DNA from 4 places in the Klebsiella sp. B345 genome. Region 1 is predicted to be linked to each of the others. Evidence: predicted binding sites of a transcription regulator. Region 1 holds the regulator's gene; each other region holds the start of a gene.

Region 1 (7,905 bases):
CATTGTCATCCGGCGCTGGTGGCGGCGCTGCAGCAGCAGGGCGAAACCCTGTGGCACACCAGCAACGTCTTTACCAACGAACCGGCGCTGCGCCTTGGTCGCAAGCTGGTGGACGCCACCTTTGCCGAGCGTGTGGTATTTATGAACTCCGGTACGGAAGCCAACGAGACGGCCTTCAAGCTGGCGCGCCACTACACCATTACCCGCCACAGTCCGTATAAGACCAAAATCATCGCCTTCCATAACGCCTTCCATGGCCGCTCGCTGTTTACCGTGTCCGTGGGCGGGCAGCCAAAGTATTCTGATGGCTTCGGCCCGAAACCCGCCGACATTATCCACGTGCCGTTTAACGACCTGCATGCGGTTAAAGCGGTGATGGACGATCACACCTGCGCGATCGTGGTTGAGCCGATCCAGGGAGAAGGTGGCGTGATGGCGGCGACGCCAGAGTTCCTGAAAGGACTGCGTGAACTGTGCGATGAGCATCAGGCGCTACTGGTGTTTGATGAAGTGCAGTGCGGGATGGGGCGTACCGGTTCGCTGTTTGCGTACATGCATTATGGCGTGACGCCGGATATCCTCACCAGTGCTAAAGCGCTGGGCGGCGGTTTCCCGATCAGCGCCGTGCTGACCACCAATGAGATTGCCAGCGCCTTCCATGCTGGCTCCCATGGTTCAACCTACGGCGGTAATCCGCTGGCCTGCGCCGTTGCCGGGGCGGCATTTGATCTGATTAATACGCCTGATGTGCTGGAAGGGGTGAACGCGAAGCGGGCGCTGTTTGTGCAACATCTGCAGGAGATTGATGCTCGTTTCGACCTGTTTAGCGATATCCGCGGCATGGGGTTACTGATTGGCGCGGAGCTCAAACCGCAGCATCAAGGCCGGGCGCGTGATTTTCTGTATGCCGCGGCGGATGCGGGCGTCATGGTGCTCAACGCCGGGCCGGACGTCATGCGCTTTGTGCCGTCGTTGGTGATCGATGAGCAGGATATTGCTGAAGGGATGGCGCGCTTTGCCCAGGCGGTACAGAAGGTGCTTAGCGCTTAGTCGCGCTTAGCCAGATGCCATGATGAGGACGCTGACGCCATGCCACCGACGAGATGGTGTGCATGGTGTTCAGATGGTCTAGGATCCGCTGCAGGTGCTGTTCCATGGTGCTTAGCGGGCCGCGGCTCACTTCAACGTCCTGAGACTCCATAATATTCACGTCGTCAGCGCTGCCAGGACCGTCGGTGTCCAGCCGCTGCTGACAGCGCTGAAGCGCAATCTCACAGGACTCCAGATAGCGCCGGGCCAGCTCCGGCGTCAGCATGTTGTGCTCGCGGGCGAGGGTGGTCATCGCGTTGATATGCTCAACAATAAACTGGCTGTGGGTGACCCACAGCTTCATATCTTCCAGATAATGTGAGTTAAACCCAGGCTCCTGCATAGCCTGGTTCAACGAGTTAAACAGCGAGTTATGTGCTTGATTGACGCGCATGCGGCGATAGGCCAGCGCCGGTGCCTGGTGGTCGTCGCTGAGGATCAGCCGGATGGCCTCCTGATCGGCTTCCAGCGCGTCATGGGCGTTTTTACGTAGCAGTCCGCTCTGCCACTGTGGCCACAGCCAGACCATCCCGCCAAAGGCGATCAGGCAGCCGATAAGCGTATCGATAAGCCTGGCGACAATGTACTGTTCGCCGTTAAGTGTCAGAAGTTGCAGGGTATAGACCGCCGTCACGGTAAAGCCGACCATCGCCCAGCCGTAATGCTTACGAATAATCAGGTAGCTCAGCAGCGTAATGATCAGCAACGCGGTAAGCGTATACCCCTCTGGAACGTGAAAGTGCAGCGTCAGTCCGGCAATGGCGAGGCCTGCGAGGGTGCCGGCCGCCCGATGGACGATGCGCACTCGTGTCGCGCCGTAGCCGTTTTGGGTGACGAAAAGCACCGTCATTAAGATCCAGTAAGGCTTGGGAAGATGCAGGGCGCTGCCCATCAGGCTGGCGGCGGTGAGCATCACGCAGATACGCGCGGCATTGCGCAGCGCCGGCGATTTCCATGAGAGATAGTGCTTCAGCGCAGGTAGCAGCGGCAGGCGGCGTTCTTTATCTGCCATCAGGTTGCGGGCATACAGCGGGCGCTGGGTACGCAGCACCCGGGCGATGCGGCTAAAGTGCCAGGCACAGAATTGCCCGACGGGATTGTCGGGGTGCTGCCAGGCAATTTTCTCCAGCGCGCCAATCTGCTTATCCATATGAAAGCGTTGCGGATAGCGGTGGTACAGAATGTCGTCGGCCAGCACCCGTAGACGGGCGGCAACGGTTTGTGCGTTCCAGCGGATCACCGCCTCCGCGTGGCTCCGCTCCACCAGTTTCTGAACTTCCTCAGGCTGATGCAGGCTGACGGAGATATGTTCCTGTAGATCCAGCGCCACCTGAAACGCCCGCAGCAGACGCTTGTGATCGTTACGCTGGTTCGCCGCCAGCATATGCATCTGCTGGTAGCACTGGGTGATCAGATCCACCACCTTTTGCTGGCGTGTGAGCAGCGGCGGGAGCGAGGTCGCCGGGTCAATATGCTGAGTCAGTAGGCTGTATTTCGCTTCGCAGTAGTTAGCCAGCTCCCGGTAGAGCAGGCTCAAGGATTCACGCAGCGGTTGTTCGCGCCATAGCCAGAACCAGAACCAGTTAAACAGTCCGTACCACAAGGTGCCGAGTGCGTAGATCAACAGCGGCTCCCAGATGGGCATGTTCCCGGCAAGGCTCAGGGTAAAGATGGCTGCAATCAGTGAGGCCGGGAGAAGTCTGGCATGGAGCGAGCTAATCTCTGCCGTCACGCCAAGCAGCAGCGCCAGGCCGCTAAGAATTAAGGGCAGCGGGATTTCCTGTTGCAGCAGCAGCTGAACCACCAGGCTACAGCCGGCAAACAGTGAACCGCCCACGATCAGGCGTTTAAAAAAGCGTTTGTGCGGGGTGTCCAGACCGGCGACGTTACAGCAGGCAGGTACTAAGGAAAACAGCAGACCCTGTTGCAGGTGACCGAGGAGAAGACCGACCGCGACAGGCAAACACAACACCAGCGTTTGCCGCAGTGCATAGTTGACTTCTGGATGGTAAATCAGCCTGCGCCACATCAGGAGGAGACAAAAACGGCGTATTGCGGGGGCAACACGCCGTTTTAACGACTTAACGGGTACCGTAAACGACGATAGTTTTACCGTGTGCGGAGATCAGATTCTGATCTTCCAGCATCTTCAGAATACGGCCGACGGTTTCGCGAGAACAACCGACGATCTGACCAATTTCCTGGCGGGTAATTTTAATTTGCATACCATCAGGGTGGGTCATGGCGTCCGGCTGTTTAGCCAGATTCAGCAGCGTCTGAGCGATACGACCGGTGACGTCGAGGAAGGCAAGGTTACCCACTTTTTCAGAGGTGACCTGCAGACGACGAGCCATCTGCGACGACAAGCGCATCAGAATATCCGGGTTAACCTGGATCAGCTGACGGAATTTTTTGTAAGAGATTTCGGCCACTTCACATGCGGTTTTTGCACGTACCCAGGCGCTACGCTCCTGGCCTTCTTCAAACAAGCCTAATTCACCGATGAAATCGCCCTGGTTGAGGTAAGAGAGGATCATCTCTTTACCTTCTTCATCCTTGATGAGCACAGCCACAGAGCCTTTGACGATGTAGTACAACGTTTCTGCTTTTTCACCCTGGTGGATCAGCGTGCTTTTCGATGGGTACTTATGAATATGGCAATGAGACAAGAACCATTCGAGGGTAGGGTCTGTTTGCGGTTTGCCAAGCACCATGCGCGGTTATCCTCTGTTATAAGCTATCTCCGGGTGCCGACACTACACGGCATCCGGGCATGCAATCGTATTGTTTCCCTATGCCTGGGAAATGGCTGGTGATTTTTCTTCAGCCTGTAATGTGAACTCCTCTGCATACATGCAATACATCAATGTAATACTGTAGCATCCCGACTGTTTTAGCATAGCTTTTGCCGCATGTCTCCTGGTGTCTCGCTTCAGCATGATGTAGGTCGCCTTCCGTTGCGAGAATTGTTATGTGCGCGTAATCTGTCAGGAAAATTGCAACCTCGGAGTTAAATTTTATGCAAGCTCGTGTGAAATGGGTTGAAGGGTTAACCTTCATCGGAGAGTCCGCATCAGGTCACCAGATTCTGATGGACGGCAACTCCGGAGATAAAGCGCCAAGCCCGATGGAAATGGTGTTGATGGCGGCGGGCGGATGCAGCGCAATTGATGTTGTGTCTATTTTGCAGAAAGGGCGTCACGACGTGACCAACTGTGAGGTGAAGCTGACCTCTGAACGCCGGGAAGAGGCGCCGCGCCTGTTTACCAATATCAACATGCATTTCATTGTGACCGGCAAAGAGCTGAAGGATGCGGCGGTATCGCGTGCGGTGGATCTGTCGGCAGAGAAATATTGCTCGGTGGCGCTGATGCTGCAAAAAGCAGTGAACATCACCCACACCTATGAAGTCATTGAAGGCTAACTGACGGCAGGATAGTGCCAGGTAGCAGAGAACAACCCCGGTCGTAATGCGTCCGGGGTTTTTTATGGCTAGTCGATCTTTCTGCCTTCCATCAGGCGCTCTACCAGCGGCGTCATGATCAACTCCATCGCCAGGCCCATTTTGCCCCCCGGAACCACCAGCGTATTGATATGCGAGATAAACGACCCCTGCAGCATCGCGAGCAGCCACGGGAAATCGATATCCTGCAGATTACGGAAGTGGATCACCACAAAGCTCTCATCCAGTGAGGGGATGCCTTTAGCCGCAAACGGGTTCGAGGTATCGACGGTGGGGACCCGCTGGAAGTTGATATGGGTACGGGAAAACTGTGGGGTGATGAAATTGATGTAGTCCTCCATCGAACGCACGACGGAGTCCATCACCGCTTCACGGGAATGGCCGCGTTCGCTGGTATCCCGGATAAGCTTCTGGATCCATTCCAGATTGACAATCGGCACCACCCCGACCAGCAAATCGACATTCTGTGCGACGTTGTACTGCGGGGTGACCACGCCGCCGTGCAGCCCTTCATAAAACAGGACGTCGGTGGGTTCCGGGAGCGGTTGCCACGGCGTAAAGGTACCCGGAACCTGATTCCACGGGACCGCTTCGTCATAGGTATGCAGGTATTTTCGCGACTGACCGCTGCCGTTGCGCCCGTATTCAATGAAGGTATTTTCGAGCAGTCCGAAGTCGTTGGCTTCCGGACCGAAGTAGCTGATGTGCTTCCCCTGATCGCGCGCTTTACGGATCGCCATGTCCATTTCCGGGCGGGTGTAGCGATGGAAGCTGTCGCCTTCGACTTCCGCAGAACGCAGATTCAGCTGGGCGAAAATTTTTCGAAAGGCGAGGCTGGTGGTCGTGGTTCCCGCGCCGCTGGAGCCCGTGACGGCAATCACCGGATGTTTGGCAGACATAACAACTCCCAGATTAAACGATGGTGTGGTGCCGCCTTAGCCGTGGAACTGCTTGCGGGGCATAATGTTGACCGTTTCGTGTAGTTCAGACCACACCAGCACGGCTTCTCCGCTTTTTAACTGTTGTTTGACGTCGGCGACTTTATCCACCAGCGAGCGTTCATGTTCACCATAATCGGTGCCTTCGCGCAATACAAAACTTTCGATTAGGTTATCCAGCGTTTCGGGATCCAGATCGTGCCAGGGAATAATCATATTTGTGCTCCCAACCAACGGGTTAACCAGTCCGGAATGCGTCGTTCGAGCCACATTTCCGGCTTACGCAACGTGCCGCCAACGAACCCGACGTGCCCACCTTGTTCGGTCAGCTGATATTCCACATTTGCCGGCAGCTGTTCTTGCGGTGGGATAGAGTGGTGATCCATGAAAGGATCGTCCTTTGCGTGAATGATCAGCGTCGGCGTGGTGATATCACTTAATCGTGGCATCGCGCTGCACTGGCGATAGTAGTCCAGCGCATCGGCGAAACCGTGGATTTTCGCGGTGATCATATCGTCAAACTCGCGGATGCGGCGCATTCCTTTGAGCTGGCGTAAATCGACCGGCAGTGAACCCGGGTAGGCCTTCAGCTTACGGGCCGCATTGGCCTTTAGCAGGTTAAGCAGATAGCGCTGATAGACCCGGGAAAAGCCTTTATCCATATGATAGCTGCAGGCTTCCAGCATGAAGGGGGCTGAGACGATCACCGCGGCGTCCAGCGGGGCGTTATCGCCTTCTTTTGCCAGCAGGCAGCCCAGCATGTTTCCCCCCAGCGAATAGCCAACGGCGGCGGTCGGGACCGTACCAAATTCACGTTGCAGCCAGTGCAGAAACCAGCTGCCGTCTTCGGTTTCGCCAGAATGATAGATCCGGTTATTACGATTGGGTTCACCGCTACAGCCGCGAAAATGCATCACCACGCCCAGCCAGCCGCGCTGCATGGCAGCATGAATCAGGCCGTGAGCGTAGGGGCTGTGCAGGCTGCCTTCCAGGCCGTGAAAAACGACCAACCGCGGTTTATGCCGTGCCAGGGAGGGGTCTTCGCTCCATGCCAGATCGACAAAATCACCATCCGGTAGCTCGAGGCGTTGCCAGAAGGGTGTGAAGCCCAGTTTGCGGCGGATCAGACGCGGAAGCATGGTTTGCAGATGACGATTACCCACGCCGCGCATCGGGTGAAACTCGCGCGAATCGTCTTCAGGGGGCGTCATTTCTGTGGGGGTGATTTCAACCATAGCACCAGAGCAATTAATAAACTAATACGACACTATACCGCGCACGAGGTGCGCCGGTTATCCAATATGTGGTCTTACGGCCAGGACTATAGGTTACACGAAATTGCGGCCGGGTGATGACTGGAGTACGCGCTGCCGGTAATTATCGCGCCCGGCAGGCGTCGGTCCGGTGGGTCAGGAGTGGTAATGCCAGGCGCTGAGGAAAGTAGTGACGGCAGATTTGGCGAGTGGCTCCAGCTGCGCGGGGTCAAGCGCCTGCTGCGAGATCAGTGCCGCTGGTAGTGGGTAACCCATCACCGATCCAAGGAACAACCTGGCCTGCACTTCGGGTTCCGTCAGGGTCAACGTGCCGCGCGCATTTTGCGTGCTGAGTATCTCAACCAGCACGGTCAACACCCGGCCCGACGGGCGTTGTTCGATCACCGCGTACAGCTCGGGCTTTTGCACCAGCACCTGAATGAGGAGACGCTGAAAGCGGATATTTTCCGCACTGTAAAAATGCGCCTGCACGATACGAGCAAAACCGAGCAGCAGGGCTGGTAAGTCGTGCTGCTTATCCTGCAGCAACTGACGCAGCGGCGGCTGCATTTTCGCGTTTAAATAGGAAAAGCTCTCCAGCAGCAGCGCGTCTTTACCACCCGGGAAGTGGCTATAGAGCGTGGGGCGGGAGCTTCCTGCTTCAGCGGCGATGGCGTCGAGGGAGACATCCAGCCCGTGTTTCAAAAACAGTTCGCATGCGGTATGTAAAATGCGAGGGCGCGCGGTCATCGGGCGCCCACGTTGGTTAGCCATCAATTGCTATCCTTTGTGTTTTCCTTTTAGGGAGTGGATCCCCTGTTGGATCAGGATGAAAAAAAGCGGGACCAGGAGCAGCGTCAGGAGTGTCCCGGAAAGCATCCCGCCGATCACCGCGGTTCCGATTTCCGTGCGGCTCGACGCGCCAGCTCCGCTAGAGAGTACCAGAGGGATGGCGCCGGCAACAAATGCCAGCGACGTCATTATGATCGGCCGCAAACGCAGGCGTGCACCTTCAAGGGTGGCTTCCACCAGCTTTTGGCCAGCCGCCAGCCTTGTCTGGGCGAATTCAACGATCAGGATGGCATTTTTAGCTGACAGCCCCATGGTGGTCAGCATCCCGACCTGAAAGTAAATATCGTTATCAAAACCGGCCAGCGTCGAT
Region 2 (7,905 bases), 2.0 Mb from region 1:
AGCGCAACGGGTTTGATATCCGCTGCGGGTATAGAGTTTTACCGCCGCGTGTTGATGGATCCCGGTCTCCAGACGCACAGTATGGCAGTCCCGACGCAGGGCTTCGCTTTCCAGCGCCTCCAGCAGTCTCTCGCCGAGCATTTGTCCGCGATGATTGGGGTCGATATAGACCCGCTTCATTTCCCCAAAACCCTGCGTATCCAGCACAATCGCCCCGCAGCCGACCGCCTGCTGTTGTGCGTCACGGATTAACAGCACAATCACCGACTCCGCCGCCAGCTGGCTCAAATCCACCAGATGGTTGCTTTCGGCTGGATAGAGGGACTCCTGGTAGGCATCCAGTTGGGCGATCAGGGCAGTCAGGTCGGGGTGAGCAAGCGTGGTGGGGGCGATGGTATACATAGGTAAGCTCCTTTTTTGACCACTGTAGCGCAGCGCGTACACCTGCCCCTCATAGCGTTAACTTATACCTCCGCCCTGCGCTTGCGCTAAGCCATTGAGCGGCGGTAATTTTGAAGGAAGATCTTCGATAGCGGGACAGGACCATGCATACCAAAGCACGTAAGGTGATGATTATTGGCGCCGGCAATGTCGGCACCTCGGCCGCCTACGCCTTATTAAATCAAAATATCTGTGAGGAGTTGATCCTTGTGGATTTGAATACCGCCCGGGCGCAGGCACAGGTTCAGGATCTCAGCGATGCCGCAGCCTATATGCCGGGCATGATGACTATTTCGGCGCGTGACGTCAGCGACTGCGCCGACGTTGACATCGCGGTGATCACCGTCTCCGGCGGCGCACTGAAACAGGGACAGACGCGGCTTGACGAACTCACCGCGACGGCCAGCATCGTCAACAGTATCGTGCCGCAGATGATGGCGAACGGCTTCAACGGTATTTTCCTCGTCGCCACCAACCCTTGCGACATTATTACCTGGCAGGTCTGGAAACTCTCCGGACTACCGCGTAGCCAGGTGATCGGTACCGGCGTCTGGCTGGATACAACCCGTTTGCGCCGGGTGCTCGCGCAGGCTCTCAATATCGGCGCCCAGAGCATTGACGCCTTTATTCTTGGCGAGCACGGCGATACGCAGTTTCCGGTGTGGTCACACTCGTCGGTCTACGGCTCGCCGATTGCCGATGTTTACCGCAAACACACCGGGCAGGAGCTGGATCGCCAGCAGATTGCCGAGCAGGTGCGTACCCTGGGATTTGAAATTTACGCCGGGAAAGGATGCACGGAGTATGGCGTCGCTGGCACCATCGCCGAAATCTGCCGCAATATCTTTACCGGTAGCCATCGCGCGCTAGCGATTTCGTGCGTTCTCGAAGGTGAGTATGGGGAGAATAACGTGGCGGTTGGCGTGCCGGCAGTGCTGGCGCAGAGCGGCGTCCAGCAAATTATTGAGCTGCAGTTAGCGCCGGACGAAAGCGAGAAATTCGCCCAATCGGTCGCGGTAATTAAGGCCAATATTGCCCGTCTTCCCGCATAACATGACGTAATGACACGCCCGCAAATCGCGGGCGTGGTTAACGCTCGTCCCCCGTCTGACGCCTCAGACGTCGCGCAACAGGATCTTCCCCTGCAGCCAGGTCACCGCCTGCCCGGACATCAACACCCGATCGCCCTTCAGCTCACAGCGCATATCGCCACCACGGGCTGACACCTGACGCGCCAGCAGGCTAGTTTTCCCCAGCTTCGCGCTCCAGAACGGGATCAGCATGGTATGGGCAGAGCCGGTAACCGGATCTTCCCAGACGGCTTCTCCCGGAGAGAAAAAGCGGCTAACAAAGTCATATTCACCGTCACCAAGGGCGGTGATCGTCACTTTGTGTTCAACGGGGGTCAGCGTGGCAATCGCCGGGCGGACCGCTTCAACCTCGGCACGACTCCCCAGCTCGATAAGCCATGCCCGGCCATGCCGGGCGCTAACGTAGCGATCGATGCCCAGACCGGCAAGCAATGCCGCGGGCGGCACACGTTCTTCGGTGGCCCCTGCCGGAAAATCCAGCGTCAGCCAGTCGCCTTCCCGGCTCACGGTCAGGCGACCGGAGGCGGTGGCGAACGCCACTGATGCCTGGGGATAGTCCAGATGATGGAAAATGACGTGGGCGCTGGCGAGCGTGGCGTGACCGCACAGATTGACCTCATTGCGGGTAGTGAACCAGCGCAGGCTAAACGTCTCGCCTTCTCGTACCACAAAGGCGGTTTCAGACTGGTTATGCTCCTGGGCCATCTTCAGCAATACGTCATCCGCCAGCCACTCCTCCAGCAGGCAGACCGCCGCCGGGTTACCGGAAAACGGGGTATCGCTGAACGCAGAAACCAGATACATCGGAATCGCTTTCATGGCTTCTCCTTAGCGTAGGGCGATCGTACCGGTCATGTAGGTCGTTGCCTGGCCGCCGATCAGTACCCGATCGCCCTGCCATTGACAGCGCAGATCGCCGCCGCGGGCCGACACCTGACGGGCATGCATCGTCGTTTTAGCGAGCTTGTCACCCCAGTAAGGGATCAGCATGCTATGCGCGGAGCCGGTGACCGGGTCTTCGGCGACCGATTCGCCCGGGCAAAAGAAGCGGCTGACAAAGTCATATTCACCATCATCGGCGGCGCTGATACAAACCATTTTGCCTAGTTGCTCAAGCTGCTGCATATCCGGCTTCACGGCTTCTACCTGCTGGCGGTTTTTGAGAACCACCAGATAGTCGCGCCCTACGCGCACCTCGACAGCCTCACTCAGCCCCAGACCGGATAACAGCGCCGGCGGCGGCGTCACCACCGGTGTAGTCTGCCAGGCCGGGAAATCGAGGGTCAGCCAGTCACCGTTGCGGGTGACCCGCAGCTCACCGACAAAGCGAGTGCTGAACACAATAGTGGCGGAAGGATGATCGAGATATTCGAAAATAATATGCGCGGAGGCCAGCGTCGCATGACCGCAGAGGTTGATCTCATACTGGGTGGTGAACCAGCGCAGTTCATACCCATCGTCGGTGCGCACAAAAAACGCCGTCTCGGACTGATTATGCTGCTGCGCCATGCTCAGCAGTACGTCATCCGGTAACCATTCGGTGAGTGGACATACCGCCGCCGCATTACCGCCAAAATTGCGATCGCTGAAGGCATCCACCAGGTAAAAATCAATTTCCTTCATCCTATAACCCTTCCTGTTTTTACATCTCATCAACATGACATAAAAGCGAATCATGCACACTATCTATATAAAAATGAATCCATTATACCCGTCATACTTCAAGTTGCCTGGGTGTTGGCTGCACCCGCGCACCCCAGTCACTTACCTGAGTAAGCTCCTGGGGATTTACGGCCTTGCCGCCTACAAGCAACTCGAATTACTTAGGGTATATATCCGAAACACCATCAGTACATTAATGAGATCCAGATCACAAAGTGATTGTATTTTCACCACCGTTCGTTTTAAGATCGACGTCTCTCTCCTCTTCAGTTATCAGCTCAGAATCTATGATCACAAATACGGTTTCACGCAGGGTCGCGTGGCTTCGGGTCGTCACGCTTGCTATCGCCGCGTTCATCTTTAATACCACCGAATTCGCGCCGGTCGGCCTGTTGTCGGATATTGCCGACAGCTTTGGCATGGAGACCGCGCAGGTGGGCATGATGCTGACCATCTACGCGTGGGTAGTCGCGTTGATGTCGCTGCCGTTTATGCTGCTGACCAGCCAGATGGAGCGCCGTCGCCTGCTGATCGGCCTGTTTATTCTGTTTATTGCCAGCCACGTGCTGTCGTTTTTTGCCTGGAACTTTAACGTGCTGGTGATTAGCCGCATCGGTATCGCTTTCGCTCATGCGGTGTTCTGGTCTATTACTTCAGCGTTAGCCATTCGCCTGGCCCCGCCAGGTAAACGCGCACAGGCCCTGAGCCTGATCGCTACCGGCACCGCACTGGCGATGGTTTTTGGTATTCCGATTGGCCGTATTGTCGGGCAGTATTTCGGCTGGCGAACCACCTTCCTGGTCATTGGTATGGGGGCGCTGGTCACCTTAGTGTGTCTGTTCAAGCTGCTGCCAAAACTGCCGAGCGAACATTCCGGTTCACTGAAGAGTCTGCCGCTGCTGTTCCGCCGTCCGGCGCTGCTGAGCATCTATCTGCTGACCGCGATTGTGGTCACCGCGCACTATACCGCCTACAGCTACATCGAACCGTTTGTTCAGACCGTCGCCGGGTTGAGCGGCAATTTTGCCACCGTTCTGCTGCTGACCCTGGGCGGCGCGGGGATCATCGGCAGTATTCTGTTTGGCAAGCTGGGTAACCAGCATGCATCAGGCCTGATTAATATCGCTATTGCTCTGCTGCTGGCCAGCCTGCTGCTGCTGCTGCCGGCCTCACAGAATGCCAACTACCTGATGATATTAAGCGTCTTCTGGGGTATCGCCATTATGATCATTGGCCTCGGTATGCAGGTGAAAGTGCTGGCGCTGGCACCCGATGCCACCGACGTGGCAATGTCGCTGTTCTCGGGGATCTTTAATATCGGCATCGGTGCTGGTGCGCTGCTGGGTAGCCAGGTCAGCACCCATCTGTCGATGGCCTCTATCGGCTACGTTGGCGCCATTCCGGCACTGGTGGCGCTGGTATGGGCGGTGATGATCTTCCGTCGCTGGCCGGTATCGCTGGAAGAGCGACCGCATCACTCCTGATTGCTCATTTCAATAAGCGCAGGCAAACAAAAGCCCGCCCGGTTTCCCGGCGCGGGCTTTTTTACGATCTCAACGCATAGCCTGCATCAGGCGTGGTAGGTGGTGATAATCTCCAGCACGCCGTTGATGATAAACTGCACGCCCATACAGACCAGCAGGAAGCCCATCAGGCGGGAAATCGCTTCAATGCCACCCTTGCCCACGAGGCGCATAATCGCCCCGGAGCTACGCAGACAACCCCACAGAATAATCCCCACCAGGCCAAAGATGATCGGCGGCGCCACCAGTACGACCCAGTCGGGAAAATCGACGCCGTGTTTCACCGTTGAGGCGGTGCTGATCAGCATCGCGATCGTCCCCGGCCCGGCGGTGCTCGGCATCGCCAGTGGCACAAAGGCGATATTCGCGGTGGGCTCATCCTTCAGCTCTTCCGACTTCATCTTGGCTTCCATGGAGTCATGCGATTTCTGCTGCGGGAAGAGCATGCGAAAGCCGATAAAAGCGACGATCAGGCCACCTGCAATACGCAGGCCGGGAATAGAGATACCGAAGGTGCTCATCACCACCTGACCGGCGTACCAGGCGACCATCAGAATAATGAACACGTACACTGAAGCCATCAGCGACTGTTTGTTACGTTCTTCATTATTCATGTTGCCTGCGAGCCCGAGGAACAGCGCCACGGTCGTCAGTGGATTTGCCAGCGGTAAAATGACTACCAGCCCCAGGCCAATCGCTTTAAAAAGTTCAATCATATTAATTAAAGCCCCGTTAATATTTCGTTCATCACCGTTTTGCTGGGGCAGTATAACTTTTGTCAGCGATATCATACCAGCGCCGATGTCCCGCCAGCACCCGCATCTCAGGCACCACTGGCTTCCTGCCCGGTTCACTTTAGCAAATCGTGTGATCGGTAATCGGTCAGGTTGACTTATGATTGCCTGGGCAATAATATCCACAGCAACTAACTAATTGCCTGGGCAACCATTGTGAAAAACACCAGTGATCTGTTTAACGAAATGATCCCTCTTGGTCGCTTGATTCAAATGGTTAACCAGAAAAAAGATCGCCTGCTCAACGAGTATCTCTCCCCGATGGATATCACTTCCACCCAGTTCCGGGTGCTCTGTTCCATTCGCTGCGAGGTATGTATTACCCCCGTTGAGTTGAAAACCGTGCTTTCGGTCGATCCTGGCGCAATGACGCGCATGCTCGATCGCCTGGTCTGCAAAGGCTGGATTGAACGGTTACCCAACCCCACTGACAAACGCGGCGTGCTGGTGCAATTGACATCAGACGGTGCGGCACTTTGTGAGCAATGTCATCAGGTTGTGGGTCAGAAGTTGCACCAGGAATTAACAAAAAATCTGTCGGCGGACGAAATCGTCACCCTTGAGCACCTACTCAAGAAAGTCCTGCCGTAATAAGAAGAGGTAAGATGATGTCCAGACGCAATAATGACGCCATCACTATCCATAGTATTTTGTCGTGGATCGAAGATAACCTGGAATCGCCCCTGTCGCTGGAAAAAGTGTCCGAGCGTTCTGGTTACTCCAAATGGCACCTGCAAAGAATGTTTAAGAAAGAGACCGGTCACTCCTTAGGCCAGTACATCCGCAGCCGCAAGCTGACGGAAATCGCGCAAAAACTCAAGCAGAGCAACGAGCCGATTCTGTACCTGGCAGAGCGCTACGGTTTCGAATCGCAACAGACGCTGACGAGAACCTTTAAAAACTATTTCGACGTTCCGCCGCATAAATATCGCATGACCAATATACCGGGTGATTCCCGCTATCTGATGCCACTGAACAACTGCTGTTAACCGCCTGCAAAAAGACGTATTGAGGAAATCATGAAACTATTCGCTTCCGCTGCTTTTGTCCTGCTCGCGCTGATCTCAAGCCAGAGCTTCGCGGAGCAAACCACCACGCCGGTGCGCCACAATCAGCACGACGCAATGATTATGCCATCCGAACACAACGACTCGCCGTTTGATTTCAATCATATGGCTGCCGGTAGCGATAAATCGGATGAACTAGGCGTACCCTATTATAACTAATTGTACTACCCGAGCATTTCGCCCCGTTTACGGGGCTTTTTTTTGTCTATCTTTATCGCCTGGCTGGAGGACAAAATTGCCGTCAGCCGCGGCGGCGATCGCCAATGCCGAAGATCGTAACTGAGCTCAGCATTTGAGCCAGCCTTCAAAAGCAGACTGCCATTCCGGGTACCATCGCGACAGCGCTGGCCGGTTCTCCAGCATATCCTGACAAGCCCAGAGGATCCGTTTTGCATCGATCTCAGAGGTGACGGCGTTATCGGGACAAATAATATAGAAATCGCCCCGGGCGAATCGCGGTATGAAATAGTCAATCACTTGGGCAGCAGTCCACGCTTCATCGGGCTTAGTGCCGTTGTGCTCATCCATGCCAGGATCATTCATATCGGTCCAGGTGTAGCCCGGAACCAGAAGATGTGCAGTCAAACGGCCGCCGGTTTGCTGCCACAGCTGATGTGAAAGCTGTTCCGTCAGCACTTTTACGGCCGCCTTTGAGGCGTTGTATGCTGCAAAACCAGGCGGTGTGGTGATCCCCTCTTTCGATCCCAGATTCACAATCGCGCCACGTTCGGCCATGGCTAACATCTCAGGAAGGAAAAGATGCTGAGTCGCCACCATTGATATCAGATTAACCGCCATCTGCTGCCGCCAGAGTCCCGGCGCATCGCCAGCGCCTGCGGCAATTTTCGCGCCGCCGTTATTCAACAGTAGATGCACCCGTCCCCAGGTATCGTAAACCCTCTCTTTCAGGTGTTGCAGGTCGTCATCATGGGTCAAATCCCCCACTACCACTAGCGTCTCGGTTGCGAGTTCATCGGCCAGGCACTCAAGCCTCTGCTGGTGGCGATCGAAAAGACACAGCTTCATCCCCTGACGCGCCAATTCCCGGGCCGCCGCGGCCCCAATTCCTTTCGCGGCGCCGGTGATGACGGCAACGTGACCTTTTTTAATAACTCTATCGTTCATGATTGACTCCGGTCAGCGATACGTACTGATACAAACATAAGGATGAGAGCCAGTAGGGAAAAACCGGCCCCCACCCAGCCCGTTGAGATCCAGCTTCCTCCCGCGGCAATAACGCCACCACCGGCGGCTGCGCCAAGGGCATTGGAAATGTTAAAAGCGCTATGCGTCAGGGAAGAGGCCAGGGTTTGCGCCTCTCCGGCGA
Region 3 (7,905 bases), 1.4 Mb from region 1:
TTAAATAATTTCTCTTCTTCGTGCTGCTCAGCAACATACCACTGCAGGAAATTAAAGGTCGGATAATCCTGATTGGTCATTGCTGCATGGGCCAGCTCATTAATTTTCTGCGTGATCAGCTGCTCGTGTTCGTAGGTGACACGGAACAGATCGTCCAGCGATGTGTACTCGGCAAACGGTGATGCAATGGTGTTGATGCAAGGCAGGCTGCCGGTGTCGGTCAGGTAATCAAACAGGCGCTGCATGTGGGTCATCTCTTCCTGCGCATGACGGCGGAGGAATGCGGCTGCACCTTCAAAGCTGTGGTAGCTGCACCATGCGCTCATTTGCTGATACAGCAGAGAAGAATAAAGCTCGAGGTTCATCTGCTCATTCAGTTTATCGATCATTTCTGTTTTCAGCATAGCGTGTGCTCCGAATATAAAGGCTAAAGATTATTGTGTGGTTACTATAATTTGTTATTAATTTATTTGCAAAAAGTAAATTAAAAAATGTATTTATTAAAAATGATAATGGGAATAAAACGCATTGGCAATTTAATAATAAATGAGAATGGTTTTGGTTTAATATTTTAATTATCTGCTATTGGCGGTAATACTGTGCAAGTGATAGGCCATTCACGGTCACAGTGTGTGGGTATTCGCTTGTGGATCCTGCAAGCGCTCTCGGGGAAGGGCAGGGCATTAGCGGCAACAGGAAGGCAAAAATGTGAACCACTACGTAATTTATAAAACAACTTTTCATAAAATTTGAAAGTACGTTTGTTAAGTAGTAGAGTCTTTCACAACGCTAACGAACTACTGCGGGAGTACCCGCGCAGCATTCAGGAGAGTAAAGCATGAAAATCGCATTGATGATGGAAAACAGCCAGGCCAGCAAAAACGCCACCATCCTCAACGAGTTAAACGCCGTTGCTGATGAAAAAGGTTTCCCGGTATACAACGTCGGGATGAGCGATGAGCAAGACCATCATCTGACCTATATCCACCTGGGCATCATGGCCAGCATTCTGTTGAACTCTAAAGCGGTGGACTTCGTTGTCACCGGTTGTGGTACCGGACAGGGCGCGCTGATGTCTCTGAACATCCACCCGGGTGTTGTGTGCGGCTACTGTATTGATCCTGCTGATGCCTTCCTGTTTGCTCAGATCAATAACGGTAACGCGCTGTCTCTGCCTTTCGCCAAAGGTTTTGGCTGGGGTGCCGAACTGAACGTACGCTTTATCTTTGAAAAAGCCTTCACCGGCCGTAAAGGTGAAGGCTACCCGCCGGAGCGTAAAGAGCCGCAGGTTCGCAACGCCGGCATTCTGAACACCGTTAAAGCTGCCGTGGTGAAAGAGAACTATCTGGACACCCTGCGCGCTATCGACCCGGAACTGGTCAAAACGGCGGTCTCCGGCCCACGCTTCCAGCAGTGCTTCTTTGAAAACTGTCAGGACAAAGAGATCGAAGCCTTCGTACGTCAGATCGTCGGCTAATCGCGTCTACTTGAGTATAAAGAGGGCCAGCAAATGCTGGCCCTTTCTGTTTTATCTCTTCTGCTTCTTCGAGACACTGCTGCCGGCATCTTTGGTCAGGCGCAGACTATCAACCATTCCCACCAGACAAATCAGCGCGATAAACACGAAAGAGAGGCGGAAGCTCACTCCCGGCACGCTGGTCAGGTTCAACCACTCGCTGGCTTTTTCCCCGATGCGTATCCCGATGGCGCCGAGGGTGATCCCTAAACCGACGGCCAGCTGCGAAGCGGTACTGAACAGGGTGTTGGCGTAGCTCATCTGTGGCGACGGTACATCGGCGAAGGCCAGCGTGCTGACGCCGGTGAACTGGATCGAACGAAATACGCCGCCGAGGTACAGGATCAGGCAAATCAACCATACCGGCGTTTCTGGGGTTAAGAACGCACAGGCCAGCAACGACAGCACGTTTAACGCGCCGTTGATCAACAGCAGACGACGAAAGCCCAGCCAGCGAATCAGCGGCGTAGTGGCCGGTTTGATCGTGAAGTTGCCGACAAACACCGCCAGCACCAGCAGCCCGGAGTGGAAGGGATCCATGCCAAAACCGACCTGAAACAGCAGCGGCAGCAGGAAGGGGACGGCGCTGATTGAGGCGCGGAACAGCGACCCGCCATACATCGTAACCCGGAAGGTCGGGATCTGCAGCGCGTCCAGGCGCACCATCGGCCAGGCCGCGCGGCGGAAATGGCGTAGTGAAAACAGCATGCAGGCGATCCCCAATCCCAGCAGGGCGAGAGTGGCCCAGCCCTGAGGCTGAGTATCGCCGAGCAGCTCCATCGCGCTCACCAGACTGACCATCGCTACCGAGGTCGCCAGGAAACCGGGAAGGTCGAAAGGACGCCGTTCCTCTTCCCGGATGTTCGGGATAATGCGCAGCGACAGCGCGATAGCGATCAATCCGAGGGGGACATTAATAAAGAATATCCAGTGCCAGCTGGCATAGCTGGTGATAAAGCCGCCAAGCGGCGGGCCGATGATCGGGGCAACTAGCGCGGGCCAGGTCAGGGTGGCAATCGCTTTGATCAGCTGATCCTTGGGCGTGGTGCGCAGCACCGCCAGTCGGCCAACCGGAACCATCAGCGCGCCGCCCATGCCCTGAAGAACGCGCATGGCGACAAAGCTGTCAACGTTGGTGGATAAGCCGCAAAAAACCGAGGCCAGGGTAAATATCGCCAGCGCGAGGGTGAAGATTTTTCGGGCGCCAAAGCGATCGGCAATCCAGCCGCTGGCCGGGATCAATACCGCCAGCGTAATCAGGTAGGCGCTGATACCGATATTGAGGTCAACCGCCGCGACGCCAAAATCCTTCGCCATATCCGGTAACGCGGTGGCGATCACCGTACCGTCGAGAAACTCCATGAAAAAGGCCCCGGCGACTAGCAACGCCGGAGCGGAGAAGGCACGGTCTTCCCGGGAAGAGATATCTGTACTCATTGTGTCTGCCATAGCAAGGTGAGGTTAGCCGCGAAGTACGCCCCAGACGCGTTACGCGTACCTTCCTCATTTTGTTTATTTTTTAAATTATACTTGTAATAAAAATGTGATTTGTAGCAAATTTCTATTGATTTATGTGACGCAAGTCATATTATAGCCCTATCGACAGTAACACCTGCATAACAAAATAACGGAGTCACTCCATGAAGTTGCGCAAAATTCTGAAGAGCATGTTCGAACAATATTGCAAAACCTTCAAAGATGTACCGCCTGCCGGTATGTTCTGATAAAAAAACCTGCTGCGGCAGGTTTTTTTATCTCTCGGAATTTAGGTTACTATTACGCTCCTCGAAATAGGAGTAATAAATGTCTCAACACCTCACTGAACAAGACGAACTGGTCTCTGACGTTGTCGCCTGCCAGCTAGTTATCAAACAGATCCTCGACGTCATTGATGTTATCGCCCCTGTTGAAGTGCGCGAGAAGATGACCACGCAACTGAAAGCCATTGATTTCGCCAGCCATCCAGCCTCCGCTGACCCGGTAACGCTGCGCGCGGTGCAAAAAGCCATTGCCCTGATAGAACTGAAGTTTACGCCGCAGGGCGAAGCGCACTAAACGCTGACGCCCCGCCAGAATCCTGGCGGGGCGTGAACTCCGATTAATGAGAAGCAACGGGACTGATCTGGGTAGCTTGCTCATCTCTGAACAGCTTACTGTTACCCCAGCACTCTTCATAACGATGGCCGACTAACCCTTCCACCACGATGCGCACATCGGACGGGATATCGCTAATCTTGCCGCCAGCCTTAATTCGCGCCACTTCCTGCAGCACTATCAGGTGCGCTTTGCGATCCAGCTTCATCTGCTTGCTGAAGACAATCGCCGCCAGCGCCAGCAGAATCACACCGCTACAGAACACTACGGCAATCGCAGTCACCGCGCTTTCAGGCTGCGTATGCGCTTTTGACTGGAACCCGTAGTAACTGAGGATGGCACCCATGGTGAAGACGATAATCGAACGCAAAATTTTACCGGAGAAGGTCATCGCACCGGCATAAATCCCTTCGCGACGACGGCCGGTATAGATCTCATCGACATCGGCTAGGAAGGTATAGACGGTCCACGGAATGTAGTACACGCCGCCGGTACCGAGACCAAACAGCACGGTGATCCCGAACATCAGAATCGTTGCCAGATGAGACGGCAGATGGAAGAACCACAGCGAGGTGTAGAGCAACACGGAGAAAATCACGATGCTCAACGCCAGGATGTAGGGCTTGCTGAACCCTTTTTTCACGCACAGGCCGATGAACAACGCGGTAGAGACCAGCTGCAGGATGGAATTCAGGCTGTTCAGCCCGGCAACCATCGCCGGATCGTGTTGCAGCACAAAGATCACGAAGTAGGTAAAGATTGAGGCAAACAGCCATTCTGCGCCGAAACCACAGAGATACATGCCGAGGTGTTTACGGAATACCCGCAGATAAAAGGTCGAGATCATATCTTTCGCCAGCGTCGACAGCGTCGCCAGCAGGCTTTTTTTCTTGTTAACCGCATGGTCTTCTTCACGCGGACGCTCCCAGCTGCAGAACCACAGGCAGGAGATGGCGATAATCAGAATCAGGCCATAGGTCACCCCGGTAAGGAAGAATGGAGTGGCTGAATCTTTGCCGTACAGAAGGATAAACTGGCCCGGAATAAAGGCCGCCAGGAAGTTGGCCAGTTTACCGAAAATCGCTTTATAACCGGTAAGTTTTGAGCGCAATGCGAAATCATCAGTCATTTCTGTGGCTAATGTTTCGTAAGGCACCATAACTGATGTATAAATGATTTCGAAGATGACGTAAGTACACAGGTAGTACCAGAAGCTGAGGCCTTCAACCCACAGCAGCGGGTAGAACATCATCAGTGGAATACCAATCAACAAGAAGAAACGCCGCCGTCCGAAGCGTTTGCCAAGCCGTGTTTTACCGAAATTATCGGTAAGATAACCCATCAGCGGGTTACTAATCGCGTCAATAATGCTGGCGACGGAAAAGATAAATGCTGCCTCGATCAGCGTCAGGCCGCAGAACGTCGTATAGAAATACAATAGCCAGGCGCCGCTGATTGCCAGTGCGCCACTCCCCAGTAAGTTACCGCCGCCGTAGGCTAGCTGATGGCGTAACAAAATCGGTCTTCCCTGCAACGCTTGTGAGGTTGAAACCGTATCTCTTGCCATTAATATAAACTCCGTGTTTTAAATTTTTGAAACGCTGTTTTTATATTCTTATGGAGAATGTTAAAAAGTGATCGCCGTCACTAATTACCGCCTGCGATATTCGGCCAGGCCGTAATGAGATCTACTTAAAAGTTTTTAATGCTTTTCTGGAATAAAAACGGCGCCGAAGCGCCGAAAATGATGTTTCAGAGAAACAGAGACAGGAAGCGTGAGTGCATGGCGGTTAGCTGCAGCGCTGTGGTGTGACCAGCGAAACCGTTCCCTCAGGAATCCCTTTCGCTGAGGGAACGGTTAATGTGGTGCCCGCCACTACGGACTTAGTTCGGGCGAGGCGTGACCAGGCTTAGCATCTGGCGATCGGTCTGTTGCATACACAGGCCGGCTTTATCAGCATGACGGACTTTTTCCAGCACGCTTTGCAGCAGGATGCCATCCTGGCGCTGTTCTTTCTCTAACTGAGTCAGGAAACGCCAGGTGGTGTCATCGCTGTGGGCTTTGGCCTCTTCGGCTAGCCCGGAGAGCATGTTGCTACGCTGTTGGTGATCGGCAAGCGTAGCGGTAAAAAGCTCTTCGAGAGAATCGCAGTCATGACGATAGCAGCTTTTGCTTTTGACAATCGGCCAGCTGCCGCCAGTTTTCATAAAATCGAATACGCGCATCATCTGCGTTACTCGGGACTGCGCCCGGGAGCGTAAAAAGGTGGCGGTGCCGCTCAGACGCTGCTGTTCACACCATTCACTGAGATGCAGGTATAAATTTGACGCGTGGAACTCAAGGTTCATCTGATGATTGAGTTTTTGAGCCATTCCAGGAACAACCATAAAAATATCCTTATTTAAGCTGGAGGTATCATTCGCACGTCGAGAGCCCTCATCCGTAAGCATCCGCATGCAAGACTCATTGCGTGCCACATTATTAGCAAAAAAATCAATTTGCATTTCCCTGTGCTGTCGATAATTTATTTCCGACTACCGACAAATATAGAATACGCGTAAGAATGCGTTAAGAAAACTCTCAAGCATCGGTATTTACGTTTCGTTACAACATCCCTGCTAAGTGTATTGTTATATGATTTAATCTCATTTTTTATGTTTTCATTTTATTGATTTTATTGCTGTTTTAATTTTTAGGAAAAAGGATGAGTGCTACGATATTTATATTAAATAAGAGTTTAACCTGACGTTAATAATTCGGTCATAACGAATAAATATTGCGAAAAAAATGTCAAAATAAATGGCGCGGATGCGTTGCTGCGCCCCAGGACACCTGGCTGGCAACTTTTTCACGGCTGAAGGCGGCTTCTGGCCCCGCGAGGCCTGTCCGCAATGGCCTGGCAACGGTATGTGGGTCACAAGGATAACTCTGCTGTCAGCATGGACAAATTTGCTATTCATAACGTCAATTGTCTGACAATTGACGTTTTTTTTATGTCTTTTTTCGCTGAATCTATGCACGCAATTACTGTAATTCCGTGATGTGATAATGCTCTCGTATGGAGAATTGATTTCCGGTTATTACTTAATGAACAACGGCAGTATGGGTTGCGGTTTCGTCTAATGCCTTGTTTTACGTCCGATAAAATAATTAAGTCCGATACTTCCCTACAGAAAAGCGAAATAAAGCTGGAGTTTACCATGCACAAATTTACTAAAGCGCTGGCGGCGATCGGTCTCGCTGCGGTTATGTCACAATCAGCTATGGCTGAATCCCTTAAACTCGGTTTTCTGGTGAAACAACCGGAAGAACCCTGGTTTCAAACCGAATGGAAATTTGCCGATAAGGCCGGCAAAGATTTAGGGTTTGAAGTCATTAAAATTGCGGTGCCGGATGGCGAGAAAACCCTCAACGCTATCGATAGCCTGGCGGCCAGCGGCGCCAAAGGCTTTGTTATCTGTACGCCAGACCCAAAACTGGGGGCCGCTATTGTGGCGAAAGCGCGCGGTTACGATATGAAAGTCATCACCGTCGATGACCAGTTTGTCAATGCCAAAGGCAAGCCGATGGACAGCGTACCGCTGGTGATGATGGCCGCCAGTGAAATCGGCGCGCGTCAGGGCCAGGAACTGTACAAAGAGATGCAAAAACGCGGCTGGGACGTCAAGGAAACCGGCGTGATGGCCATTACCGCCGATGAGCTCGATACCGCCCGCCGTCGTACTACCGGCTCGATGGATGCTCTGAAAGCAGCCGGCTTCCCGGAAAAACAGATCTACCGCGTGCCGACCAAATCTAACGATATCCCAGGCGCTTTCGATGCCGGCAACTCAATGCTGGTTCAGCATCCGCAGGTGAAACACTGGCTGATCGTGGGTATGAATGACAACACCGTGCTTGGCGGCGTGCGCGCAACTGAAGGGCAGGGCTTTAAAGCTGCAGACGTGATTGGCATCGGTATTAATGGTGTCGATGCGGTGAACGAATTGTCGAAAGCCCAGGCGACCGGATTCTACGGCTCTCTGCTGCCGAGCCCGGATATCCACGGCTATAAAACCAGTGAGATGCTCTATAACTGGGTGACCAAAGGTGCAGAACCGCCAAAATTCACCGCGGTTACCGATGTGGTGCTGATCACTCGCGACAATTTCAAAGAAGAGCTGGCGAAGAAAGGGCTGTAAGGCCTGGCTTACCACGCCTCCTGCTCCTGCGGGAGGCTGAGTCCAGAAGAGCGGAGTCGTTATGCAACAGTCTACCCCTTATCTCTCATTTCGCGGTATCACCATGACTTTCC
Region 4 (7,905 bases), 1.2 Mb from region 1:
CTGGTGACCCGGCGCCGTGCGATTACGCTATCGACGCGATTGAGAAATTCCTCGAGACCGACGTTCCGGTGTTCGGCATCTGCCTCGGTCATCAGCTGCTGGCGCTGGCAAGCGGAGCGAAGACCGTGAAGATGAAGTTCGGCCACCACGGCGGCAACCACCCGGTCAAAGATATCGATAATGACGTGGTCATGATTACCGCACAGAACCACGGTTTTGCGGTCGACGAAGCATCCATGCCGGCTAACCTGCGCGTGACCCACAAGTCACTGTTCGATGGTACCCTGCAGGGCATCCACCGCACTGACAAACCGGCGTTCAGCTTCCAGGGACACCCGGAAGCGAGCCCTGGCCCGCATGATGCCGCGCCGTTGTTCGACCATTTTATCGAGTTAATTGAGCAGTACCGCCAGTCCGCGAAATAATCAGGAGAAAAAAGCCATGCCAAAACGTACAGACATAAAAAGCATCCTGATTCTTGGCGCTGGCCCGATCGTTATCGGCCAGGCTTGTGAATTTGACTACTCTGGCGCTCAGGCTTGTAAAGCCCTGCGCGAAGAAGGTTACCGCGTCATCCTGGTGAACTCTAACCCGGCCACCATCATGACCGACCCGGAAATGGCCGATGCGACCTACATTGAGCCGATTCACTGGGAAGTGGTTCGTAAAATCATTGAAAAAGAGCGTCCGGACGCGGTTCTGCCGACCATGGGCGGCCAGACGGCGCTGAACTGTGCGCTGGAGCTGGAACGTCAGGGCGTGCTGGAAGAATTCGGCGTGACCATGATTGGCGCCACCGCCGATGCGATTGATAAAGCAGAAGACCGCCGTCGCTTCGATGTGGCGATGAAGAAAATTGGGCTTGATACCGCGCGTTCTGGTATTGCACACACGATGGAAGAAGCGCTGGCCGTTGCTGCCGATGTGGGCTATCCGTGCATCATTCGCCCGAGCTTCACCATGGGCGGTACCGGCGGCGGCATTGCCTACAACCGCGAAGAGTTTGAAGAAATTTGTACCCGCGGTCTGGATCTCTCTCCGACCAACGAGCTGCTGATTGATGAATCGCTGATCGGCTGGAAAGAGTACGAAATGGAAGTGGTGCGCGATAAGAATGACAACTGCATCATCGTCTGCTCCATCGAAAACTTCGACGCCATGGGGATTCACACCGGTGACTCCATCACCGTGGCGCCGGCGCAAACCCTGACCGACAAAGAGTATCAGGTGATGCGTAACGCCTCGATGGCGGTACTGCGTGAAATCGGCGTGGAAACCGGCGGCTCTAACGTTCAGTTCTCGGTGAACCCGAAAGATGGTCGCCTGATTGTTATCGAAATGAACCCGCGCGTATCACGCTCCTCCGCACTGGCATCGAAAGCCACCGGCTTCCCGATTGCCAAAGTGGCGGCGAAACTGGCGGTCGGTTACACCCTGGATGAGCTGATGAACGACATCACCGGCGGTCGTACCCCGGCATCGTTCGAACCGTCCATCGACTACGTCGTTACCAAAATTCCACGCTTCAACTTTGAAAAATTCGTGGGCGCGAACGACCGTCTGACCACGCAGATGAAATCCGTGGGTGAAGTGATGGCGATTGGCCGCACCCAGCAGGAATCTCTGCAGAAAGCGCTGCGCGGCCTCGAAGTGGGCGCCACCGGTTTCGACCCGAAAGTGAGCCTCGACGACCCGGAAGCGCTGACCAAAATCCGCCGCGAGCTGAAAGACGCTGGCGCCGAGCGTATCTGGTACATCGCCGATGCATTTCGTGCCGGGCTGTCCGTGGACGGCGTCTTCAACCTGACCAACATCGACCGTTGGTTCCTGGTGCAAATCGAAGAGCTGGTACGTCTGGAAGAGAAAGTGACCGAGCTTGGTATCACCGGCCTGACCGCTGACTTCCTGCACCAGCTTAAGCGCAAAGGCTTTGCCGACGCGCGTCTGGCAAAACTGGCGGGCGTGCGTGAAGGCGAAATCCGCAAGCTGCGCGACCAGTACAATCTGCACCCGGTCTACAAGCGCGTGGATACCTGTGCGGCGGAATTTGCGACCGATACCGCCTACATGTACTCCACCTACGACGAAGAGTGTGAAGCGAACCCGTCCGTTGACCGCGATAAAATCATGGTCCTCGGCGGCGGCCCGAACCGTATCGGTCAGGGTATCGAATTCGACTACTGCTGCGTACACGCCTCGCTGGCGCTGCGTGAAGACGGTTACGAGACCATTATGGTCAACTGTAACCCGGAAACTGTGTCGACCGACTACGACACTTCTGACCGTCTGTACTTTGAGCCGGTCACCCTGGAAGACGTGCTGGAAATCGTACGTATCGAGAAGCCGAAAGGCGTCATCGTGCAGTACGGCGGCCAGACTCCGCTGAAACTGGCGCGTGCGCTGGAAGCTGCTGGCGTACCGGTTATCGGTACCAGCCCGGATGCGATTGACCGTGCGGAAGACCGCGAGCGCTTCCAGCAGGCGGTTGACCGTCTGAAGCTGAAGCAGCCGGCTAACGCCACCGTTACCGCCATCGAGATGGCCGTTGAGAAGGCAAAAGAGATTGGCTACCCGCTGGTGGTACGTCCGTCCTACGTCCTCGGTGGCCGGGCAATGGAAATCGTCTACGACGAAGCCGACCTGCGTCGCTACTTCCAGACCGCAGTCAGCGTTTCTAACGATGCGCCGGTGCTGCTGGACCGCTTCCTTGATGACGCGGTAGAAGTTGACGTGGACGCGATCTGCGACGGCGAAATGGTGCTGATTGGCGGCATCATGGAGCACATCGAACAGGCTGGCGTACACTCCGGTGACTCCGCATGTTCTCTGCCAGCCTACACCCTGAGCCAGGAAATTCAGGATGTGATGCGCGAGCAGGTGCAGAAGCTGGCCTTCGAGCTGCAGGTTCGCGGCCTGATGAACGTTCAGTTCGCAGTGAAGAACAACGAAGTCTACCTGATTGAAGTCAACCCGCGTGCGGCACGTACCGTCCCGTTCGTCTCGAAAGCCACCGGTATCCCGCTGGCCAAAGTGGCGGCGCGCGTGATGGCTGGTCAGACTCTGGCACAGCAAGGCGTAACCAAAGAGATTATCCCGCCGTATTACTCGGTGAAAGAAGTGGTGCTGCCGTTCAACAAATTCCCGGGCGTTGACCCGCTGTTAGGGCCAGAAATGCGCTCTACCGGGGAAGTGATGGGCGTAGGGCGTACCTTTGCGGAAGCGTTCGCCAAAGCGCAGTTGGGCAGCAGCTCAACCATGAAAAAACAGGGGCGCGCGCTGCTCTCCGTTCGTGAAGGCGACAAAGAGCGTGTGGTTGACCTGGCGGCGAAACTGCTGAAGTTCGGTTTCGAACTGGATGCTACCCACGGCACCGCGATTGTGCTGGGTGAAGCCGGTATCAACCCGCGTCTGGTGAACAAGGTGCATGAAGGCCGTCCGCACATTCAGGACCGTATCAAGAATGGCGAATACACCTACATCATCAACACCACCGAAGGTCGTCAGGCGATTGAAGACTCCAAGCTGATTCGCCGCAGCGCCCTGCAGTACAAAGTTCATTACGACACCACCCTGAACGGCGGTTTCGCGACGGCAATGGCGCTGAACGCCAACGCTATCGAGAAAGTCACCTCGGTACAGGAAATGCACGCGCAGATTAAGAAGTAATTTTAGCTGCTCGTAAAAAGCGCCTCCGGTGGTCGACACCGGGGGCGCTTTTTTTTGCACTGCGATCGGCTTTGAACAAAAACAAGGACATCCGCGTGAAAACACCACTTCGGAGAGTTCTGGTGTTCTCTCCCGGTTTGGTCAGCTAGCCTGAAGTGGTTAGGAAATGATTAATTTGACTGAATAACGGGAGAGAAACACGATGCAATACAATAAACCCCTCACCGCTGCTGTTTTCGCCGCCGCTGCACTGTTTACCGTCGCCGGGTGTTCATCCAATCAGTCGCTGAAAACTACCGATGGCAAAACCATTGTGACCGATGGCAAACCGCAGGTGGATGATGATACCGGCATGGTGTCCTACAAAAATGCGGAAACCGGCCGTACCGAGCAGATCAATCGCGATCAGGTTAAGTCGATGGATGAACTGGATAACTAAGAGACAAATTATGTGGCCCCGCATGGAAGGCGGCGGGGCCGATGGCTGGCTGATTAAAGCAGCGCGTGGTCAATTTTGACGATAATCTTGCGCAGCGGCGCGCCGGCATCCATGGCGCTCATTGGCCGATGCAGCTCACCGGGAAACAGGACAGCCAGCTCTTCAGGGTGCAGATGAATCAGCGTTTCGCTGCTGATCCCATCACAAAAGCCAATATCGTGGGCATCCTTAAACGGCCCGTCCGGGACAATCTCCAGGCCCTTATTACCGGCCCCGATAATCTCCTCGCCTTGCAGCACAATATGAATATCGATGTACTGACGATGGTACTCCGGGCGCTGTTCCGCCAGCGGTTTCGTGCTGCCTTCGACAACGGTAAAAAACAGATTATCGCCATCGATGGTGTATTTCCCCGGTGGCAGAGCGTGCGGCTCCTGCTGCAGTACCGCCTGCAGCGCTTTACGAATAACCGGTGGATAAAAGCTGTTTTTAGCGGCGGCGCTTAAGGTATCGATAATCATGCCGGGACTCCCTGCGTGGGTTGCGGGTTAAGTAATGTGATGGAGTGCGCCACAATGCTCGCGACATCGGGGGCGATATCCACCGCGACGATATCGCCTTCGCTGGCGTCTGGGGTTTCCAGCGCGGCAAACTGGCTGCGCAGCAGGGCCTCCGGCATAAAGTGGCCCTTACGGGCCTGCATCCGTTGCAAAATGCAGTCGTAGTCGCCGGTCAGCCACAGGAAACGTAAATGGGGATTCCCCTCGCGCAGCTGGTCGCGGTAGCGCTTTTTCAGCGCCGAGCATACCAGCACGCCGGATTCGTTCTTCTGCCCAAGGCTGAAAATCACATCGCCAATGCGCTCCAGCCACGGCTGGCGATCGTTGTCATCCAGCGGCTGGCTGGCGGCCATTTTGACGATGTTCTGCCGGGGATGAAGATCGTCACCGTCGATAAACTTGGCTTCAAGCGCCTGGGCCAGCGCCTGACCCACGGTGGTCTTCCCGGTGCCCGACACGCCCATCAAAATAATGCATTGTCCTGCCATAATGCGCTCCTTAATCAGACGGCAACCAGCATGCCGCCGTCGACGAATAACAGATGTCCATTGACGAAATCGGATGCTTTGGAGGAGAGAAACACGGCGGCGCCAATCAGCTCTTGCGGATCGCCCCAGCGTGCGGCAGGCGTACGTTTACACAACCAGTCGGTAAAGGCCCGATCGTCCACCAGGGCCTGGGTCATGGCGGTTTTAAAATAGCCCGGCGCAATACCGTTGACCTGGATGTTATCGCGCGCCAGTTCGACGCACATGCCGCGAGTCAACATCTTCACCGCACCTTTGGCAGCTGCGTACGGGGTAATGGTGTCGCGGCCCAGCTCGCTTTGCATGGAGCAGATGTTGACGATTTTGCCACGCCGGCGGCTGACCATGCGTTTGGCTACCGCCTGGGAGACCAGGAATACTGCTGTCTGGTTGACGGAAATAACGTCATGCCATTCCTGCACCGGAAATTCGGTAAAAGGGTGACGGCGCTGAATACCTGCGTTATTAAATAACACGTCAATTGCACCGATATCGGTTTCAATTTTCGCAATGGCATTTTCTACCGCGTCGGCATCGGTGACATTAAATACCGCGGAGTGGGCGATGGCACCTTCATCACGTAATTTCATGACCGCATCATCCGCACGAGACGCCGAAATATCGTTGACAATAATTTCTGCGCCATATTGTGCAAGGCCTTGCGCCATGACAAAACCAATTCCTTGTCCTGCGCCAGTAATTAAAATACGTTTGCCTTGTAAGCTGAAAAGATCTTTCATCTTGATATCCTGATTAACGGCTGAATATAAATGATGTGGTGCGTGTTAATGCCGTTGGTGGCAAAACATGACCCGCAACAACCTGTGCTCTATCTCACGGATTTTTGTCGGGTAAATCTGTGATGGAGATCACTCAAAAGGGTGTTACGAAAAGGGGTTACGCTAAACGTGATGTCGGGTGGAAATTACCGCGGCTCAAGGGGTTAAGCGCAGAATGGCGTGATTCTCTTTTTCCTGAACGGCAGGCATAATGGCCTGATGCAGTGGATGTATTTGACGGGTCGATAGATGAAAGCACAACGCATTACGCTCAATGATATTGCAGCGCTGGCTGGCGTAACCAAGATGACCGTCAGCCGCTATTTACGTACGCCGGACAAAGTCAAACCGGAGACCGCAGAACGTATCGCCAGCGTGATTGCGGAAATCGGCTATGAACCCGATCCCGATAATCCGGCGATGACCAGCGTCGTCGTCCCGCGCATTGGCGTCTTAATTCCCTCTTTTCATAACCAAATCTTCGCCGACCTGCTGGCGGGGATCGAATCGGTGACCGCGGCGCATGGCTACCAGACGCTGGTGGTCAACTACGATTACGACCGCCAACGCGAAGAGGAACAGATCGCGGCGGTGCTGGCGTTTCATGTCAAAGGCCTGCTGCTGACCGAGTCGGTTCACACCCTGCGGGCGGATAAGTACCTCAACGCCGCCAAAATTCCCATCGCTGAAGTGATGGGGCTGGCGGAGAATCCAGGGCGCATCAACGTCGGTTTCGATAACTTCAAAGCCGGTTTTGACATGACCACGATGCTGCTGGCGAGCGGCAAGCGGCATATTATCTATTTCGGCTCGATGTCTGACGTGCGCGACGAGCAGCGCTACGCCGGCTATTGCCAGGCGATGGAGAATGCCGGACTGGCGACCGGGCGTATTGCACCGAACAAGGTGTCGTCGGTGTCGATCGGCACCGGCATGATGAATCTGGCGCGGCAGATGTATGCCACCATGGACGGGATCCTCTGTACCAATGATGACCTGGCGGTTGGGGTGTTACAGGAGTGCCTCGCATCGGGTATCAATGTCCCGCAGGAGCTGGCGATCGCCGGCTTTCATGGTCTGGAGATCGGCCAGATTATCACCCCGCGGCTGGCCAGCGTTCTGACCCCGCGCTTTGAGATGGGTAAGGTCGCTACTGAGATTTTAATCAAAAAAATCAAAGGACTGCCAACCATCGAGAAAGTTGATCTACACTACCGCCTGTCGCTGGGGGAAACGATCTAACCCCGTCTAACGTGCGACGCCGCGGTGTTAGCAAACCGTTAACGCCATGTCCCGCGTCGCAGCCGGATACGCTGGTTTTGTCTTAGGGATCACGTAGAGGGTAACAGCTATTTTTAACACGATTCAGCGTGATGCAGATCGCAAAACGCCCTGCTAAAAACCCGTTTGATAGTGACTACCGTCGTAACGAACCGTCAAACAGGTGATCTGATGAAGAGTACTCTTACCCGCGCCGTCCTTTTAGTGGCCCCCGTTATTGATGCACTGCAGGAGCAACTGGCGGCCCATTTCCCGCTGCTGCGTCTGTACGAGCAGGACGATCCGATAAGTTTTCTGCGTGAGCAAGGCGAGAACATCGCTGTTGTCGTTACCCGTGGAGACATCGGGGTGCAAAACAGTGTCCTTGAGTTGCTGCCGCACGTTGGCCTGATTGCCATTTTCGGCGTCGGCACTGATGCCGTTGATGTGGAATATGCACGTAGCAGACAGATTAAGATCTCCATCACCTCCGGCGTGCTGACCAATGACGTGGCGGACCTGGCGATGGGGTTGCTGCTGGCCGCGTCGCGCAATCTGTGTCAGGGCGATCGCTTTGTCCGGGAAGGGCGCTGGGAGAAGGGCGGAATGCCGCTGGCAACTCAGGTCAGTGGTAAACGCATTGGCCTGCTGGGGATGGGCAATATCGGCCAGGC

What was found. The regulator CRP, encoded in region 1, controls carbon source genes, mostly activating them, when cyclic AMP is high. The targets are predictions, from matches to a motif close to ATGTGANNNNNNTCACAT.
Region 2: ACMYSO_RS02475 (sugar transporter) is a predicted target of CRP. The motif match lies at 3,391-3,408, and genes of this name have one in related genera.
Region 3: azuC (stress response protein AzuC) is a predicted target of CRP. The motif match lies at 3,058-3,075, and genes of this name have one in related genera.
Region 4: idnO (gluconate 5-dehydrogenase) is a predicted target of CRP. The motif match lies at 6,050-6,067, and genes of this name have one in related genera.

Annotation. Positions count from the first base shown of each region.
Region 1 is NZ_CP180443.1:2,505,317-2,513,221, reverse strand. It holds gene argD (bifunctional acetylornithine/succinyldiaminopimelate transaminase) at 1-1,050, shown strand, start outside; gene ACMYSO_RS11925 (YccS/YhfK family putative transporter) at 1,040-3,118, opposite strand; gene crp (cAMP-activated global transcriptional regulator CRP) at 3,171-3,803, opposite strand; gene ACMYSO_RS11915 (OsmC family protein) at 4,109-4,513, shown strand; gene ACMYSO_RS11910 (phosphoribulokinase) at 4,582-5,451, opposite strand; gene ACMYSO_RS11905 (YheU family protein) at 5,488-5,706, opposite strand; gene ACMYSO_RS11900 (hydrolase) at 5,703-6,662, opposite strand; gene ACMYSO_RS11895 (TetR/AcrR family transcriptional regulator) at 6,900-7,517, opposite strand; gene ACMYSO_RS11890 (multidrug efflux RND transporter permease subunit) at 7,524-7,905, opposite strand, start outside.
Region 2 is NZ_CP180443.1:537,043-544,947, forward strand. It holds gene ACMYSO_RS02455 (GNAT family N-acetyltransferase) at 1-402, opposite strand, end outside; gene ACMYSO_RS02460 (L-lactate dehydrogenase) at 546-1,493, shown strand; gene ACMYSO_RS02465 (PhzF family phenazine biosynthesis protein) at 1,557-2,351, opposite strand; gene ACMYSO_RS02470 (PhzF family phenazine biosynthesis protein) at 2,361-3,155, opposite strand; gene ACMYSO_RS02475 (sugar transporter) at 3,482-4,678, shown strand; gene ACMYSO_RS02480 (MarC family NAAT transporter) at 4,765-5,433, opposite strand; gene marR (multiple antibiotic resistance transcriptional regulator MarR) at 5,668-6,102, shown strand; gene marA (MDR efflux pump AcrAB transcriptional activator MarA) at 6,120-6,500, shown strand; gene marB (multiple antibiotic resistance protein MarB) at 6,531-6,737, shown strand; gene ACMYSO_RS02500 (SDR family NAD(P)-dependent oxidoreductase) at 6,864-7,703, opposite strand; gene ACMYSO_RS02505 (MFS transporter) at 7,700-7,905, opposite strand, start outside.
Region 3 is NZ_CP180443.1:1,126,467-1,134,371, reverse strand. It holds gene ftnA (non-heme ferritin) at 1-404, opposite strand, end outside; partial or broken gene ACMYSO_RS05315 (hypothetical protein) at 469-571, opposite strand; gene ACMYSO_RS05310 (RpiB/LacA/LacB family sugar-phosphate isomerase) at 839-1,477, shown strand; gene ACMYSO_RS05305 (MFS transporter) at 1,529-2,953, opposite strand; gene azuC (stress response protein AzuC) at 3,157-3,240, shown strand; gene ACMYSO_RS05295 (DUF2766 family protein) at 3,320-3,571, shown strand; gene ACMYSO_RS05290 (MFS transporter) at 3,615-5,126, opposite strand; gene ACMYSO_RS05285 (non-heme ferritin-like protein) at 5,495-5,998, opposite strand; gene ACMYSO_RS05280 (arabinose ABC transporter substrate-binding protein) at 6,812-7,792, shown strand; gene araG (L-arabinose ABC transporter ATP-binding protein AraG) at 7,854-7,905, shown strand, end outside.
Region 4 is NZ_CP180443.1:3,734,991-3,742,895, forward strand. It holds gene carA (glutamine-hydrolyzing carbamoyl-phosphate synthase small subunit) at 1-425, shown strand, start outside; gene carB (carbamoyl-phosphate synthase large subunit) at 442-3,666, shown strand; gene ACMYSO_RS17590 (YgdI/YgdR family lipoprotein) at 3,869-4,105, shown strand; gene ACMYSO_RS17595 (YhcH/YjgK/YiaL family protein) at 4,159-4,626, opposite strand; gene ACMYSO_RS17600 (gluconokinase) at 4,623-5,153, opposite strand; gene idnO (gluconate 5-dehydrogenase) at 5,168-5,932, opposite strand; gene ACMYSO_RS17610 (LacI family DNA-binding transcriptional regulator) at 6,221-7,213, shown strand; gene ACMYSO_RS17615 (2-hydroxyacid dehydrogenase) at 7,424-7,905, shown strand, end outside.